Regions from separate parts of the Camelimonas sp. FR25 genome, predicted to be linked through region 1. Evidence: predicted binding sites of a transcription regulator. Region 1 holds the regulator's gene; each other region holds the start of a gene.
The links. Region 1 encodes PhoB, which activates phosphate uptake and scavenging genes when phosphate is short. Its sites were predicted from a motif close to TGTCATNNANCTGTCAT; they were not measured.
Positions count from the first base shown of each region.

Region 2: the regulator PhoB is predicted to act here: its motif matches at 2,998-3,014, upstream of phnG (phosphonate C-P lyase system protein PhnG).
Region 3: the regulator PhoB is predicted to act here: its motif matches at 2,422-2,438, upstream of AC6A67_RS11145 (DUF1045 domain-containing protein).

Region 1 is NZ_JCAWFG010000099.1:26,032-31,075, reverse strand. Features, by position in the region: gene AC6A67_RS14325 (aspartate aminotransferase family protein) at 1-361, opposite strand, end outside; gene AC6A67_RS14320 (GcrA family cell cycle regulator) at 1,233-1,814, shown strand; gene phoB (phosphate regulon transcriptional regulator PhoB) at 2,220-2,918, opposite strand; gene phoU (phosphate signaling complex protein PhoU) at 3,165-3,878, opposite strand; gene pstB (phosphate ABC transporter ATP-binding protein PstB) at 4,019-4,783, opposite strand; gene pstA (phosphate ABC transporter permease PstA) at 4,873-5,044, opposite strand, start outside.
Region 2 is NZ_JCAWFG010000066.1:51,823-56,866, reverse strand. Features, by position in the region: gene AC6A67_RS07735 (alpha-D-ribose 1-methylphosphonate 5-phosphate C-P-lyase PhnJ) at 1-616, opposite strand, end outside; gene AC6A67_RS07730 (carbon-phosphorus lyase complex subunit) at 613-1,797, opposite strand; gene phnH (phosphonate C-P lyase system protein PhnH) at 1,809-2,438, opposite strand; gene phnG (phosphonate C-P lyase system protein PhnG) at 2,438-2,947, opposite strand; gene phnF (phosphonate metabolism transcriptional regulator PhnF) at 3,223-3,990, shown strand; gene phnE (phosphonate ABC transporter, permease protein PhnE) at 4,181-5,044, opposite strand, start outside.
Region 3 is NZ_JCAWFG010000084.1:36,172-41,215, reverse strand. Features, by position in the region: partial or broken gene AC6A67_RS11155 (GDP-mannose 4,6-dehydratase) at 1-406, shown strand, start outside; gene AC6A67_RS11150 (alcohol dehydrogenase family protein) at 1,260-2,300, shown strand; gene AC6A67_RS11145 (DUF1045 domain-containing protein) at 2,495-3,172, shown strand; gene AC6A67_RS11140 (carboxymuconolactone decarboxylase family protein) at 4,041-4,622, shown strand; gene AC6A67_RS11135 (ABC transporter ATP-binding protein) at 4,702-5,044, shown strand, end outside.

The DNA.
Region 1 (5,044 bases):
GGAAGCGCTCAGGCTGGCCGTTCACCGCATGGAACTTGCGGGCCATCTTGATGGCGCACTCCAGCGCCTCGGCGCCCGAATTGGTGTAGAACACCTGATCGGCGAAGCTGTTGTCGACCAGCCGCTGCGCCAGCCGCTCACCTTCCGGAATCCGGAACAGATTGGAGGTGTGCCACAGCTTCTGCGCCTGGGCGGTCAGCGCCTCCACCAGATGCGGATGGGCGTGGCCGACCGAATTGACGGCGATGCCGGAGCCGAAGTCGAGATATCGCTCGCCGTCGCGCGCCGTCAGCCAGACACCCTGGCCCCGTTCGAACTGAAGGTCTACACGCGCAAAAGTTGGCAAAAGCGGCGACGTCACGAACCGCACTCCCTGATGGCGGCGCCTGCCCGGACATCCACATTGTCCATGCCGACGATGGCGCCGCGTGAGCGCACCCCCTGTCGCCACCCAAAAAGGCCTTGCGCCAGGCGATGCAAAAACAGCAAAATAGCGCCCTGTCGCAGCCATAGCGCAACAGTCGCCCTGTGCAGACGGACGCCGACCAGCAGCCTGTGCGCCCATGAAAATCAAAGTGCCGCCCTGTCGAGGGCGGCACTTGCGGTATTTTAAGGTGCGCACGGAATCTGTCAATCAGTGGACCGCTACAACCGCAGGCGCCTCGGCGCAGCGCAGCGCCCAGTATTTGATCAATTCTGACCAGTCCTTATTCCCGCAACGCCATAACCCATGCTGACGCGTGCCTGCGGCGGCGCAGGCGACAGAACCTCTGACCGCCGCGCCGCCATCGCCCTGCCCCTGCGTCACCAGGCGCACAGCGCCCATATGCATCAGCCCGGCCCGACCTGCGCCACGGCTGCCGGAAGGACACCCTGGCGACGTGACGCGCACATGACGGCGACAGGCCCCGGGGCCCTTCAAGCACAGGTAGTGATGGCCGCCGCCAGATTGCTGTGTTATCCCGCCCTGTCTCCACGTCCGGCGGGTCCACGCCAGATAAATCCTTGAAAAAGCGTGATCACGGACTCGTTTTCAGCATGTTCCTGGGGAAAACGGTCAGGACGGTCTGCGCGTGGTTGTAGGCCGTTGGCGCCATCTTGTATGGTCGGGACAGTATCCCACGATATCTCGTGGCGCCGCCTGTGGGGCGGAGTGAAGTTTTGCGTAGCTGGATTTATTCGGCGCGTTTACGCAAATTTTCTGCAAGTGCGATTATGGTGCGGAGGAACGTATGAGCGAGGCTGGAAGCGGCTGGAGCGACGAACGCGTCGAACTGCTGAAAAAGCTTTGGGCCGAAGGGCTCAGCGCCAGCCAGATCGCCACGGCGATGGGCGGAGTGACCCGTAACGCCGTTATCGGCAAGGTGCACCGGCTCGGCCTGTCGGGCCGCGCCAAATCCAACGCCTCTGGCGCCCAGAAGCAGCGCAAGACCGTGACCGTGGCCACCGCCACGCGGACCGTCGCCGCCGTGGGCGCGCGGGCCGGCGCGGCAGTCGCCGCCATTCAAGTGGTGCAGAGCACGACCGTGCTGAACACGGTGTCGCTGGCATCCGAGGCCCCGGCCGCAGCGCCAGCCGCCGCCGCTGTCACCCAGACCCCAGGCGGGGCCAGCGCCATGGCCGCCCCGGAGTCCCAGCGCGTCACCATCATGGAGCTGCGCGAGAACATGTGCCGCTGGCCGATGGGCGACCCGACGACGGCGGATTTCTGCTTCTGCGGCAACCGCACGACGCCAGGCATCCCCTATTGCAACTTCCACAGCCGCATCGCCTACCAGCCGCCGGAGCGGCGGCGCGACCGTCGCAGCAACTGAGCTGAGGCAGACGGCCCCCGCGCGCTGCGCGATGTAGCTGCAAACACGCTCTTCATGAACCCGCCGCGAGGCGGGTTTTTGTTTGGGCCAGGCGTGAGGGGGGAGCGCAATCTGGAAAAGGGCGATTTGCCCGCGGCGGCGTCACGCGGGCGCCCATGGCGCAACGGGCGGCGCGCGGAAAACAGCAGCTCTGTAGCTGGCTGACGCGGTTGATCAGACTTTGCCCTGGACAGCCCTCACCATGCCCAATCGGCATTGCCGTCCCGCACGACGTCGCAGCGCACGATGGCGGCGCGCAGGCGCACGACCGCGCGGCCTGCCCTGTCCCGGTTGGCGACCGCCGCAGGCGCGGGCCCCAACCCTACAGGCCCGGGCGCAAACGCCTCAGGCCCGGACGCAAGCCATTCAGGCGCGGGCAAACGTCTCGTCAAAGGAATAGCCGGAGCCGCGCACGGTGCGGATCGGGTCGGGCTGGCGGGCGCGATTGATCGCCTTGCGCAGGCGGCCGACATGCACGTCGACGGTGCGTTCGTCGATATAGACGTCCCGGCCCCAGACGCTGTCGAGCAATTGCTCGCGGGTGAACACCCGGCCGGGGCTCTGCATCAGAAATTCCAGCAACTTGAATTCGGTCGGGCCGAGGTGCAACTCGCGATCAGCCCGGCGCACCCGTCGGGTTTCGCGATCCAGCTCGATGTCGCCGGCGCTAAGCATTGAAGCGACATGGCCGGGCTTGGCGCGGCGCAACAGGGCGCGGACACGGGCCAGCAGCTCCGGCACCGAGAATGGCTTGACCACATAATCATCGGCGCCGGTGGCGAGGCCACGAATGCGCTCGGCCTCTTCGCCGCGCGCCGTCAGCATGATCACCGGCAGGCGGGCGGTTTCCTCGCGCTGGCGCAGGCGGCGGCACAGCTCGATGCCCGACAGGCCAGGCAGCATCCAGTCGAGCAGGGCCAGGTCCGGCGGGGCCTCCTGCAGCCGCACTTCGGCCTCATCGCCCCGGGCGACGCTGTCGACCTCATAGCCCTCGGCCTCAAGGTTGTAGCGGAGCAGGAGCGCCAGGGATTCCTCATCCTCAACGATCAGAATGCGTGTAGCCATCGTGTACTCCTCGCGCGCGACCCGCTCCCGGCGCCTGCTGCGGCGCCTCTGCGCCAGCGGCCGCCCCGGCTGCGCCGCCGTTCAGGTCGGGCGCCGCGCCGTCGCGATCATCCTCGGGCCGCCTGCGCAGGACGCAGGCTCCCTGCCCACGCGAAGCCCGCGCGGCCATTCATGCCAGTCAACACAAACAGTCTTCAGCCTGGCCGGCTCAGCGCCGCGCCCAGGCAGTACAGTGGCGCGCCAGCGTCAGGCGCCGTCGCCGAGCGGCTCCATGCTGCTCGAATCCTTCTTCGGGCGCTCGGAGACCAGCGGATTGCCGGTGACCAGATAATAGATGGTCTCGGCGATATTGGTGGTGTGGTCGCCGATACGCTCGATATTCTTGGCGCAGAACAGCAGATGGGTGCAGAAGCCGATATTGCGCGGGTCTTCCATCATATAAGTCAGCAGCTCACGGAACAGCGACGTGTACAGGGCGTCGATCTCGCCGTCGCGCTTCCACACGTCGATGGCGGCGTTAACGTCCTGCTGGATGAAGCCGTCGAGCACGTCCTTGAGCTGCTCCTGCACCAGATCGCTCATATGCTCGACGCCCACGACGATGCGGGCGGGCTGCATCTGGCCGCTGATGGCCACGGCGCGCTTGGCGATATTCTTGGCCAGATCGCCGATGCGCTCGACGTCGCCGGCGACGCGAATGGCCGAGATGATCTCGCGCAGGTCCACCGCCATCGGCTGGCGGCGGGCGATGGTGAGAATGGCGTGCTCCTCGATCTCGCGCTGCAGCGTGTCGAGGCGGCTGTCGGTGTTGATCACCGACTGGGCAAGCTCGGCGTCGCGGCGCACCAGAGCGCGGGTCGCGTCGTCCAGCATCTTCTCGGCGATGCCGCCCATCTCCACCACGCGACCGCGCAGCGCCGCCAGTTCGGCGTCATAGGCGGAAACAATGTGCTCGGCCATGCTCTGTACTCCCCTGCGGAGCGGCGGCGCCTGAGGCGCCATGGCGCCCGACTGCTGCGGCGCATTTGTGGAACGGCGCCAGGCGACGACGCCTGACGCGGCAAATGGGTTCAGGACTGGCGGGCTACGCCCGCCGCGGCTCAGCCGAAGCGGCCGGTGATGTAGTCCTGGGTGCGCTGATCAGACGGCGTGGTGAAAATCCGCGACGTCTCGTCGAACTCGATCAGCTCGCCCAGATACATGAAGGCGGTGTACTCGGAGCAGCGCGCCGCCTGCTGCATGTTATGCGTGACGATGGCGATGGTGTATTCGGCCTTCAGCTCATCGATCAGCTCTTCGATCTTGGCGGTCGAGATCGGGTCGAGCGCCGAGCACGGCTCATCGAGCAGGATCACTTCGGGCTTCACCGCGACCGTGCGCGCGATGCACAGGCGCTGCTGCTGGCCGCCGGAGAGGCTCTGGCCCGAGGCGGTGAGCTTGTCCTTCACCTCGTTCCACAGCGCGGCGCGGCGCAGCGAGCTCTCCACCCGCTCATCCATCTCCGACTTCGACAGCTTCTCATACAGCCGCACGCCGAAGGCGATGTTGTCATAGATGCTCATCGGGAACGGCGTCGGCTTCTGGAACACCATGCCGACGCGCGAGCGCAGGAAGTTGAGGTCCTGCTTCGGCGACAGAATGTTCTCGCCGTCGAGCAGCACCTCGCCCTCGGCGCGCTGGCCCGGGTAGAGGTCGTACATGCGGTTGAGGATGCGCAGCAGCGTGGACTTGCCACAGCCCGACGGGCCGATGAAGGCCGTGACCTTGCGCTCGTACAGCGGCAGCGAGATGCCCTTCAGGGCAAGCGAGTCGCCGTAGAAGAACTTCAGGTCGCGGACGGAGATTTTCTCATCGGCGGGCGACATCTGCGGCCTTGCTCCTGCGATGGTGGGGGCTGGAGCCATGGTGGCCCCGGCGGTGGTGCGGGCGGACATGGTCATGGTCGGCTCCCGGCTCACTGGCGGCTACGCGCGGCGATGACACGCGCAAGGATGGACAGGGTCAACACCGACATGGTGATGATCAGGGCGCCGGTCCAGGCCAGCTGCTGCCAGTCCTTGTAGGGCGACAGGGCGAACTGGAAGATCACGACCGGAAGGCTGGCCATGGGCGCGTTGAGATTGGTG
Region 2 (5,044 bases), on a different contig from region 1:
CCATGTCATGCATGCGCGGATTGTCGAATTTGGGGATCGGCGAAGGGTCCATCACATAGCGGCCCGCCACTTCCACCGGATAGGCGTAAGCGGTGGCGATATGGCCGTTACGGGCGATGTCCTCATAGAGCTTCACATACATCAGGCCATATTCGCCGAGCGCGTGCAGCTTGCGGGTCTCGGTCTCGCGCGGTTCGAGGAAGCGCAGGGGCTCGGGGATCGGCACCTGGTAGACCAGCACCTGGCCGGCCTGCAGCGGCGCCTCCGGGATGCGATGGCGGGTCTGTATCACCGTCGCCGCGCGTGTCTGCGTGGTGGTGGCGACGCCTGCCGTCTTGCTGAAGAAATTGCGGATCGACACGGCGTTGGTTGTGTCGTCGGACCCCTGGTCGATCACCTTGAGCACGTCCTGCGGGCCAAGGATCGCCGCCGTCACCTGCACGCCGCCCGTGCCCCAGCCATAGGGCATCGGCATTTCACGCGAGGCGAAGGGGACCTGGTAGCCAGGCACGGCGATGGCCTTGAGGATGGCGCGGCGGATCATCCGCTTGGTCTGCTCATCGAGGTAAGCAAAATTGTAGCCAGCGGCGGCTGCGGGGCTGGTGTGCGGGCTCATTCTGCAGCCTCCAGGGTGGGCGTGGCGCCAGCGTCGGGCGTGGATGCTGCGGTCGTCGCAGGCGTTTCGGCAGCAGCGGCCTTCGGCTGGCCGCTTGCCGGCGCGTCCTGCTGGCGCGCGGCGTATTCGGCGCGCATCTTGCGCACCAGCTCCAGCTCGGCCTGGAAATCGACGTAATGCGGCAATTTCAGATGCTCGACGAAGCCCGTGGCCTGCAGCGGGTCGCAATGGGCCAGCACGAATTCCTCGTCCTGGGCCGGTGAGGTCAGCTCTTCACCGAGCTCGCGCGCCCTCAGGCTGCGGTCGACCAGGGCCATGGCCATGGTCTTGCGCTCCGCCGCGCCAAAGGCGAGGCCATAGCCGCGCGAGAACTGCGGCGGCCGCTGCTTCGAGCCGAGGAACTGGTTGACCATCTGGCATTCGGTCAGCGTGATGCGGCCAAGCGGCACGGCGAAGCCGAGCTCTTCCGGCACATAATCCACCGCCACATCGCCGGTGCGGATTTCGCCGACGAAGGGGTGGGTGCGGCCATAGCCGCGCTGGGTCGAATAGCCGAGTGCGAGGATGAAGCCCTCATCGCCGCGCGCCAGCGCCTGCAGGCGCAGCGGGCGCTCCGCCGGAAAGTCCAGCGGCGTGCGGGTGAGATCGGGGGCGGGCGCGCCGGTGCATATGTTGCGCTCAATCAGGCTCTCGCCATCGAGCAGGTCGGTGACGCGCGGGCAGTCGCGGCTGTCGGCGCCGGGATCGGCCACCGCCGGCGCTTCCGGCTCGCCGCCCGCCGCGAGGGCGAAATCGACAAGACGGTGCGTGTAGTCGAAGGTCGGGCCGAGCACCTGGCCGCCGGGAATATCCTTGAACGTCGCCGACACGCGGCGGTGGATGCGCATCTGCGCCGTGTCCACCGGGGTCGAGGCGCCGAAGCGTGGCACGGTGTTGCGCCAGGCGCGCACCAGAAAGATCGCCTCGGTGACGTCGCCGCGCGCCTGCTTCAGCGCCAGCGCCGCCAGATCCCGGTCGTAAACCGAGCCCTCGGTCATGATGCGATCGACCAGCAGGCTCATCTGCTCGCGGATCTGTTCGACGTCGAGCTCGGGGACGGCGCGGTCGCCGCGCCGCCGGTCGGCGAGCAGGCGGTGGGCGTTGGCGATGGCGGCTTCGCCGCCTTTGACAGCCACATACATGGTCAGTCTCCTCAGGCGTGGGCGGCTGGCGCAGCAGACGCGGTCGCCGACGCGGGCGCCATGTGCGGCGCGCTGGAGCGTGGCAGGGCCGAAACCGCGCCGCGCGCCACGAAGATCAGGTCCACGCCCAGCGGATATTGGGCGCGATTGGCGGCGATCTGGCTGATGAAATCCGCCGGCAGCCGCTCGGCGGCGCAGCGGCCGGCGGCGTCGCTGGCGATGCCCGGTCCGGTAAATTGCGCCCCGTCGGCTGCGGCGAAGCCGCCAGCCTCCAGCACCAGCGTGGCGGACTGGTCGGGGTAATGCGCCGTGCCCTGCGGGAAGGCGGCGAGCGGTGGGCACAGCTCGGGCGCGCTGACCAGCGCGAAGTCAGCGCTGGCCGCGTCGTCGGTCAGCGTCGCCCCGGTGTGAAAGCGCAGGTAATGCGTCACCTCGGGGGAGGCGCGCAGCGCCTCATCCAGCCACAGCCGCGTGTCCGTATCGGCGAGGGTGAGGGCGACCGCCGCGAGCTCCGCCGACAGCGGGGCCGGGGCCTCGACGGCGATGGTCAGCGGCTGCACGCTGGTCGGACGGGCCATGGCCTCCATCACCGCCCGGAACACGGATTGCGATTCAATCGCCGCATCGGTGAAACCGCGCATCAGTCTTCTCCGCGGGTCATGGTGAAGAAATTCACCCGGGTCGCGGCGATGCGCGCCTCGGTCTGGGCGAGATCGGCGGCGATGCGCGCCTTGACCGGCTGCAACGCCGCCTGCACCACCCCGGCGTGCGCCGGGCTCTGCAACAAAGCGTCAATTTCGGCCGCCTTGCGGGCCCGGTCGCGGTCGCGGCCTGGGGTGAAGGCGTAACCCTCTTCGCCGCCATCGAGCTGGACGACGCAGCGGGTGATGGTCATTTCGCCCAGATTGAAAGCGTCGCCATCGCCGCCAATGCGGCCACGCACCATCACCAGCCCGGATTCGGGGCGGCGTAGTTCACGGATGGCGCCGGCATAGCCACAGGCCGCGACAACCTCCGCCAGTTCTGCGGTGGTGGCCTCGGCGCAAATGGCCATCACAGCCTGACGCGCCTCCGTCACGCTCGGGGCTGGCGCTGCATTCAGCGCATCAGCAGGGGGGGTCGTGCACAGCATTGCGATAAACTCATCCACCAAATGTCTCAATCAACTTGTCTGGTTGTGTAGACAAATATGCGTGGCGCATGACATCTGAATGACGCAGCGCGCCGCTATTCAATGCCCGGTGGATGACCTGCCGGTGACAGAGTCGGACAGTGGCTGGGGGGCGGACGCCTGGCAGGGGGCAAGGGCCTTGCGACGGCCTGTGATTGTGCGGCGGCCATGCGCCTGCAAAGCTGTGCGCCGCTTACGCCCTGCGCCTGTAACACCGCGCCCTGGGCGCGACCGGACGATTGATGGACGACGTGGTGAGTGAACTGACACAGCAATTGCAGCAAGGCTCGGGGCCCGATCGCCAGATCAGGCGTGGCGGCGGCACCACGGCGTGGCGCCAGATCGCCGATGCGCTTTTGGCTGACATTCATGCTGGAAGGCTGGCCCCGGGCGACCGGCTGCCGACCGAAGCGGAGCTGTCCGCCAGCTTCGGCGTCAACCGGCACACCGTGCGGCGGGCGCTGGCGACGCTGGCCGCCGATGGCGTGGTGCGCGCCACCCAAGGGCGAGGCGCCTTCGTCGAGAACGCGCCGCTGCCTTATCCGGTCAGCCGCCGCACCCGCTTCTCTGCGGCGCTCGCCAGGGTGGGCAAGGAGGCGTCTGGGGTTTTGCTGTCATCGGGCGCGATCGCCGCGCCGCCTGCGGTCGCGGCGGCGCTGGGTCTTGAGCCTGGCGCACAGGTGCTGCAACTGGTGACGTTGAGCAGCGGTGACGCGACGCCGCTGTCGCTGGCCCACACCCATCTGCCGCTGCCGCGCTTTGACAGGCTGGATGCGGATTACGCCCGCAGCGGCTCGATGACCCGCGCCTTGCAGCTGTCCGGCGTCAGCGACTACACCCGCGCCAGCACGCGGGTGCGGGCCCGCCTCGCCGACAGCGTGGAATCGCAGCATCTGGAGCTGGCGCCGGGGCGGGCGTTGCTGGTGGTCGACAGCGTCAATGTCGATCTGGATGGCGCGCCAATCCAGGCTACCCGCACCCTGTTCGCCGCCGATCGGGTTGAACTCGACATCGAAACCTGAACGGGCAGCCGTAAACGAAAAGGGCCGGTGAGCAGCGCCCACCGGCCAAGGTTGCGCGATCGGGATCACGCGGAGGTATGCAGAGTGAAGGATGGAACCCGCTGCGCAAGGCGCATCGGGCGCCGGTCAGGCCCGGGCGGCGCCCGGGCCTTGCAGGTTGGGGATGTATCAGCATGGTCGCGACCTGGTGTCAGGCCGCTTTCTGAACACCCCCAGTAATGATCGCCGCCCGCAGCTTGCCGGACAGACGATCAATCAGTGACACCGCGATCAGCACCAGCAGGATGGCGAAGGACACGCCCTGCCATTCGAACATCCGGATCTGTTCGGACAGATAAAGGCCAATGCCGCCAGCGCCGACAATGCCGATGATGGTGCTCGAACGGGTGTTGGATTCGAAATAATACAGCACCTGGCCGGCGAGGATCGGCAACACCTGCGGCAGCACGCCAAAGCGCACCTGGCCCCAATGGGCGCCGCCGGTGGAGGCGATGCCTTCCACAGGCTTGCGGTCGGCGGCCTCGATCGCTTCCGAGAACAGCTTGCCGAACAGGCCGATGTCGGAGGTCATGATCGCCAGCACGCCGGCGAACGGACCCAGCCCCACCACATTGATCCACAACAGCGCCCAGATCAGCGTGTCGACGCCGCGCACGCAATCGAGGCTGCGGCGGGTGAAGAAGCGGGCGATCTGGCTGAAGGTGGTGTTGCGCGCGGCGAGAAAGGCCAGCGGCAAAGCGAGAACCGCCGCGCCCAGCGTGCCGAGGAAGGCGATGGCGATGGTCTCGCCCATGGCCTTGAACACGAACAGCGCCTGGGAGACGCTGCCTGGCCATGGCGGCAGCATCAGCCAGACAATGTCGCCGATGCGCACAAGGCCGGTGATGATCCGGGTCAGCGAGAAGTCGAACCGCCACAGGGCCAGCGCCACCAGCGCCAGCGCCGCGAAAGTGATCAGCCAGGGCGCCAGCCGGCGCCACAGCGGCGCGGTGAAGCTGGCCGGATAGGCGGCCCTGAGCCGGGCGATGTCGGCGGCGCTGACAGCGACGCCATG
Region 3 (5,044 bases), on a different contig from region 1:
CAGCCGCGCCGTGGCGGCCATTCGCCTTGGCCGGCAGCGCCAGCTGACGCTCGGCGCCATGGATGCCCAGCGCGACTGGGGCCATGCGGAAGACTATGTGGAGGCGATGTGGCTGATGCAGCAGCAGCCCAAGCCGCTGGATCTGGTGATCGCCACGGGCGAGGCGCTCAGCGTGCGGCAACTATGCCAGATCGCCTTCGCCCATGCTGGCCTCGATATGCAGGCGCATGTGCGCCACGACCCGGCGCTGTTACGACCGGCGGAAGTGGATTGTCTGCGCGGCGACGCGCGGCTGGCCAGGGCGCGCATCGGCTGGACGCCGCGTCGCAGCGCCGCCGACACCATGCGCGAGATGGTCGACGCCGATCTGGCGCGCCTCTCCGCTGACAGCCTGGCGGCTGAGTGAGGACGCTGGCGCGGCGATCGCGTGGCTTGACGGCCCCCGCCATAAGACCCCGCCCCCCGCTTGGCTGCTGGTACGCGCCATGTCAGGGAACGGCGGCGACCTTAGCCCTGGGCGCTGCGACGCAGGCTGGCGTATTCGGCGGCGCCGACGGCGCCTGCGACCACGAGCCCGGCGATGATGGCGATGAAAATGGACATGGGCGCCTCCTGTTGCTGCTCAGGCTGTAGCGGGGGCCGCCCTGGCGACGCCTTAAGCAATGGGGTTAACGTGCTGGGATATTGACATGCCAAAACGGCGCGGCGGCTGGCGTGCGCCGGCGCACAAGATGCGCGCGCAACCATCGCAATTGACATGTAGCTCCGTCGCCCATCCCCCTGGCGACGGCACAACGGGCGGCGATGCTTTGGCGATGATCTGGTGAGGCGATGTGGACCGGTTTGTCGCCTGCACTGCCAGTGTTCCACGCGTGCTCGCCTGGCCATCCTGCCCAAACTGCCGCCACGCCGCTAGCCGCATCCCTTGCCGCATCTCTTGCCGCGCCATTGCCGAGCGCTTGCCGAGTCCTTGCCGAGCCCTCGCCGCGCTCTCGCGCCAACGTCCGCGGTTTTCCCTCGTGAGCCCACGCGCGGCTCAAGCCCCGCCCGGCCCATCGCCTTCCCCTCACCGCCGCTTGCCCGGCAGGCCGTGGCGCGCCACGGACGCGACGCGGCGGCGTCCGGCTTGGCGCCGGCGCGAAAATCAGCGTATGCGGCTGACGAGGACCGTCGCGGCCTCGCAAGTCGGGCCATGTCCGGCATCGGCGACGTCAAGCGTCGAACGGCGGCGGCGACAACAACAAGGGGGAAGCGGTGCGATGAAGGCGCTGAGATATTTTGGTGAACGCGACATCCGTTGCGAGGCGATGGACGATCCGGCGCTGCAGTCTGATCGCGACGTCATCGTCAAAATGGAGGCCTGCTCGATCTGCGGCAGCGACCTGCACATTTATCACGGCCATGGTTTCTCTGAGGACGTTGGCTTCTGCGTCGGTCATGAGGCGGTTGGCGAGGTGGTGGAGACGGGCCGCGCCGTGCATCGCCTGAAGGTCGGCGACAAGGTGATGATGCCAGCCGCCGTCGGTTGCGGCGCCTGCCGCTCATGCCTGGCGGGCAATGTCATCCATTGCGAATTCAACGCAGGCGCCTGCTATGGCCTGTCGGCGAAACTGCAGGGCGTGCAGGCCGAGTTCTTCCGCGTGCCGGCTGGCGACATGAACGCCGTCAAGATCCCCGAGGGCGTCACCGCCGAGCAGGCGCTGATGATGACCGACGCGCTGTCCACCGCCTGGTTCGGCGCCCGCAACGCCGATATTCGCCCAGGCTCTAGTGTCGCGGTGATTGGCCTCGGCCCGATCGGCCTGATGGCCGTCGACAGCGCGTTCGTCATGGGCGCGCATACGGTCTACGCCATCGATCCGGTGGCGGGACGCCGGGCGCTGGCGGCGGAATCCGGCGCCATCGCCCTTGCGCCAGAAGAGGCGCTGGAGCGCGTCAAGCAGGATACCCACGGCCGCAAGGTGGATTGCGTCATTGAGGCAGTCGGCCATGACGCGACGGTGGATCTGGCGCTGCGCCTCGTCACCCGGCGCGGCACGGTGTCGGTGATCGGCGTGCAGCAATCGCGGCGCTACGCCTTCCCGCTGGAGCGCGCCTTCGCCGCTGGCCTCACCTTCCGCATCGGCACCTGCTCGGTGCCGGAGGAACTGCCGGCGCTGTTCCCGCTGGTGCAATCGGGCCGCCTGCGGCCAGAGCGCTACATCAGCCACCGCCTGCCGCTCGATCAGGGCGCCGAAGCCTACCGTCTGTTTGAATCGCGCGAGCCTGGCGTGGTCAAAACGGTGATCACGCCTAACTGAGGCGAGGCTGGGCCAGACTGAGCCGATCTGGTCGACGCCTTCGGCGGCGTCGCCCAGGGCCATTGCATGGCTTGCCAGCGGCGGCTGTGACGGGACGTGGCGAAGCCGTGCAGGCGGCGCGTGTCGTGCTATCGTCACATCCACCTGGCAGGCAGGGCGGCTGACGCGCCAGCCCGGCGCCAGCACAGGACGCCATGCGCTACGCACTCTATTACCTTCCCGATCCGCAATCCCGGCTGTTTCGCAAGGGCAGCGCCCTGCTCGGCCATGACTGTTACACCGGCCAGGCCGTCGCGCCGCCGCAGGTGGCGGGCCTTGCGGGCGAGGATGTGGCGCAGCATGTGCGGCAGGCGCGCAAATATGGCTTCCATGCCACGCTCAAGCCGCCGTTCACCCTGCGCGATGGCGTCGCCGAGGCCGATCTGCTGGAGGCGGCGCGGAGCTTTTGCGCCCTTGCGACGCCGCTCCACGCTGGCCTGATGCAGGTGGCAGGCCCTGGCCTGTTCGTTGCGCTGGAGCCTGTGGCGCCGCCGCCGGCCCTCGGCATGATGGCGGCGGAGATCGTGGCCTTTTTCGACCGCTTCCGCGCGCCGCTCAACGCCGCAGACCTCGCCCGCCGCCCACCGGAGCAGCTTGCGCCACGCCAGCGGGCGCTGCAGCAGCGCTGGGGCTATCCGTGGGTGTTTGAGGCGTTCCGTTTCCACATGACCCTGTCAGACCGCCTCGATGAGGAGCGGCTGGCGCAATGGCGCGGCGCGCTGGCGGCCTGGTTCGGCCAGCCGCCCCTGCATCTGGATGCGCTGGCGGTGCTGCGCCAGAGCGATCGCGACGCGCCATTTCAGGTGATCGAGCGGTTTATGTTCCGCGGCTGACCAGGCTCTGCCCGGCGATCGATCAACCATGGCCCGGCGCACCGGCCCCCGCAGCACCGATCGCGCCGCCTTGATGCCAACGTCGCTCCTGCAGCCGCGCAGCAAGACGTGGATACCCGCGACAAGCGCGGGCATGACGGCGCGGGTTGCGGCTGGGGAAAGGTGTGGGAAAGGCGCCCGATGGCCCAAGCGTAGGGCCCAACGCGAGGCCCGGCTATTGCTGGCGCCACTCACCTCACCGCCGTCATGGTCGGGCTTGACCCGACCATCCACGTCTTGGCCGTTGTCAGGCGTTCGCGGCAGTCAATAGGCGAGCGGCTCTGGCCATGGCGCCTCCCTACTGACCGCCGTCGTCGCCCGCGCAACCGCGCAGCAAGACGTGGATGCCCGCGACAAGCGCGGGCATGACGGCGCGGGTTGCGGCGCGAGTTGCGGCGCGGGCAAGGCGCCCGTTAATCGGCGCCGCCCTACACGCAACGCACGGTTCATTGTCGGGCCAGCGGTTCATTGATCGAGCAAGCCTGCCGTTTGCCCCCCCGCCCCCCTTTCAGCAGTTTATTCTCCACAAGGCCATGGGATTGAAAACCATTTCCCGGCATTGACTGTATATTGGGCAGCGCAACAGTTGACGCTTTCGTGAATTGATGGGCAATGTTCCCGCACATCAATTCGCGCGCCGCTTGCCTTGCGGCAGGCGATTACTGCGCATTTTTCCCTGGCCGCATGCGTCGGAACGCCCGGACCAAACCTACAGTCCGGCGTCGGCGCCTGGGTCATTCCCGCTACTGGCTGGCGAGGCCCTCCAGACTGCTGCGGCAGGCGGCGGGGCCGCGGCGGCCATTGGCGCTTTCTCACCGGGAGCACCGCCATGGCCCGCGTCACCGCACTTGAGCCGTCCGACCTTCAGGGCGACGCCAGCGACGTCTATTCGCGCATTCTCGCCAGCTATGGCCCCTATCACAATCTGCTGCGCGCCTTCGCCCACCGGCCGCCGGCGCTGCAGCACATTTTCTCTTATCTGCTGCAGTCCAAGGCCGACGCGCTGATTTCGCCGCGTCACCTTGAGATCGCGCTGCTCAGCGCCTCCAAGGCGCATGCCTGCTCCTATTGCGTGGCGCATCACACCAACCAGTCGCTCAGCACGGGCCTTGCCAAAGAGTCGATCGACAATCTGCTTGAGCCGCAGGTGCCTGGCTTCGATGCGCTGGATCATCTGGTGCGCGATTACGCCGTGCAGGTCACCCGCGACTCCGCCCGCGTCAGCAACGCTCAGTTCGCGCAATTGCGCGCGCATTTTTCTGAAGAGCAGATCGTCGAGCTGACCCTGCGCATCGCCCTGTGCAGCTTCTTCAAACGCGTGGATGAGGCGCTGCACATCGATCTTGAGACCGATGTTGCGCTGGAGTTCGCCCAGGTGACCGGGGCCGCGGCGCAGACAGCCGCCGAATAATTCGCGGTCGTCATCGCGACCGGGGCACGCTGGCGGCGCCACAGGCGCGCCGCCCTCTTCCCTGAACATGCAGGATAATATGGGCGCTCTGAAGCCAAAACTGGCCGTCAGCGGCTTGCGCAAGTCGTTCAGCGGCAAGGATGGCCGGGTCGACGTGCTCGGCGGTCTCGATCTGTCGGTCAACCCTGGCGAATTCATCTCCGTGATCGGCCCTTCCGGTTGCGGCAAGTCCACGCTGTTCAACATCCTCGCCGGCCTCGTCGGCCATGATGGCGGCGTGTTGCAGCTGGATGGGGCGGATGTGCCGCATTTGCGTGGCCGGGTGGGCTATATGCTGCAGCGCGACCTGCTGATGCCCTGGCGGACGGTGCTGGAGAACGTCTGCGTCGGCCTCGAGATTCGCGGCGTGCCGAAGCGCGAGC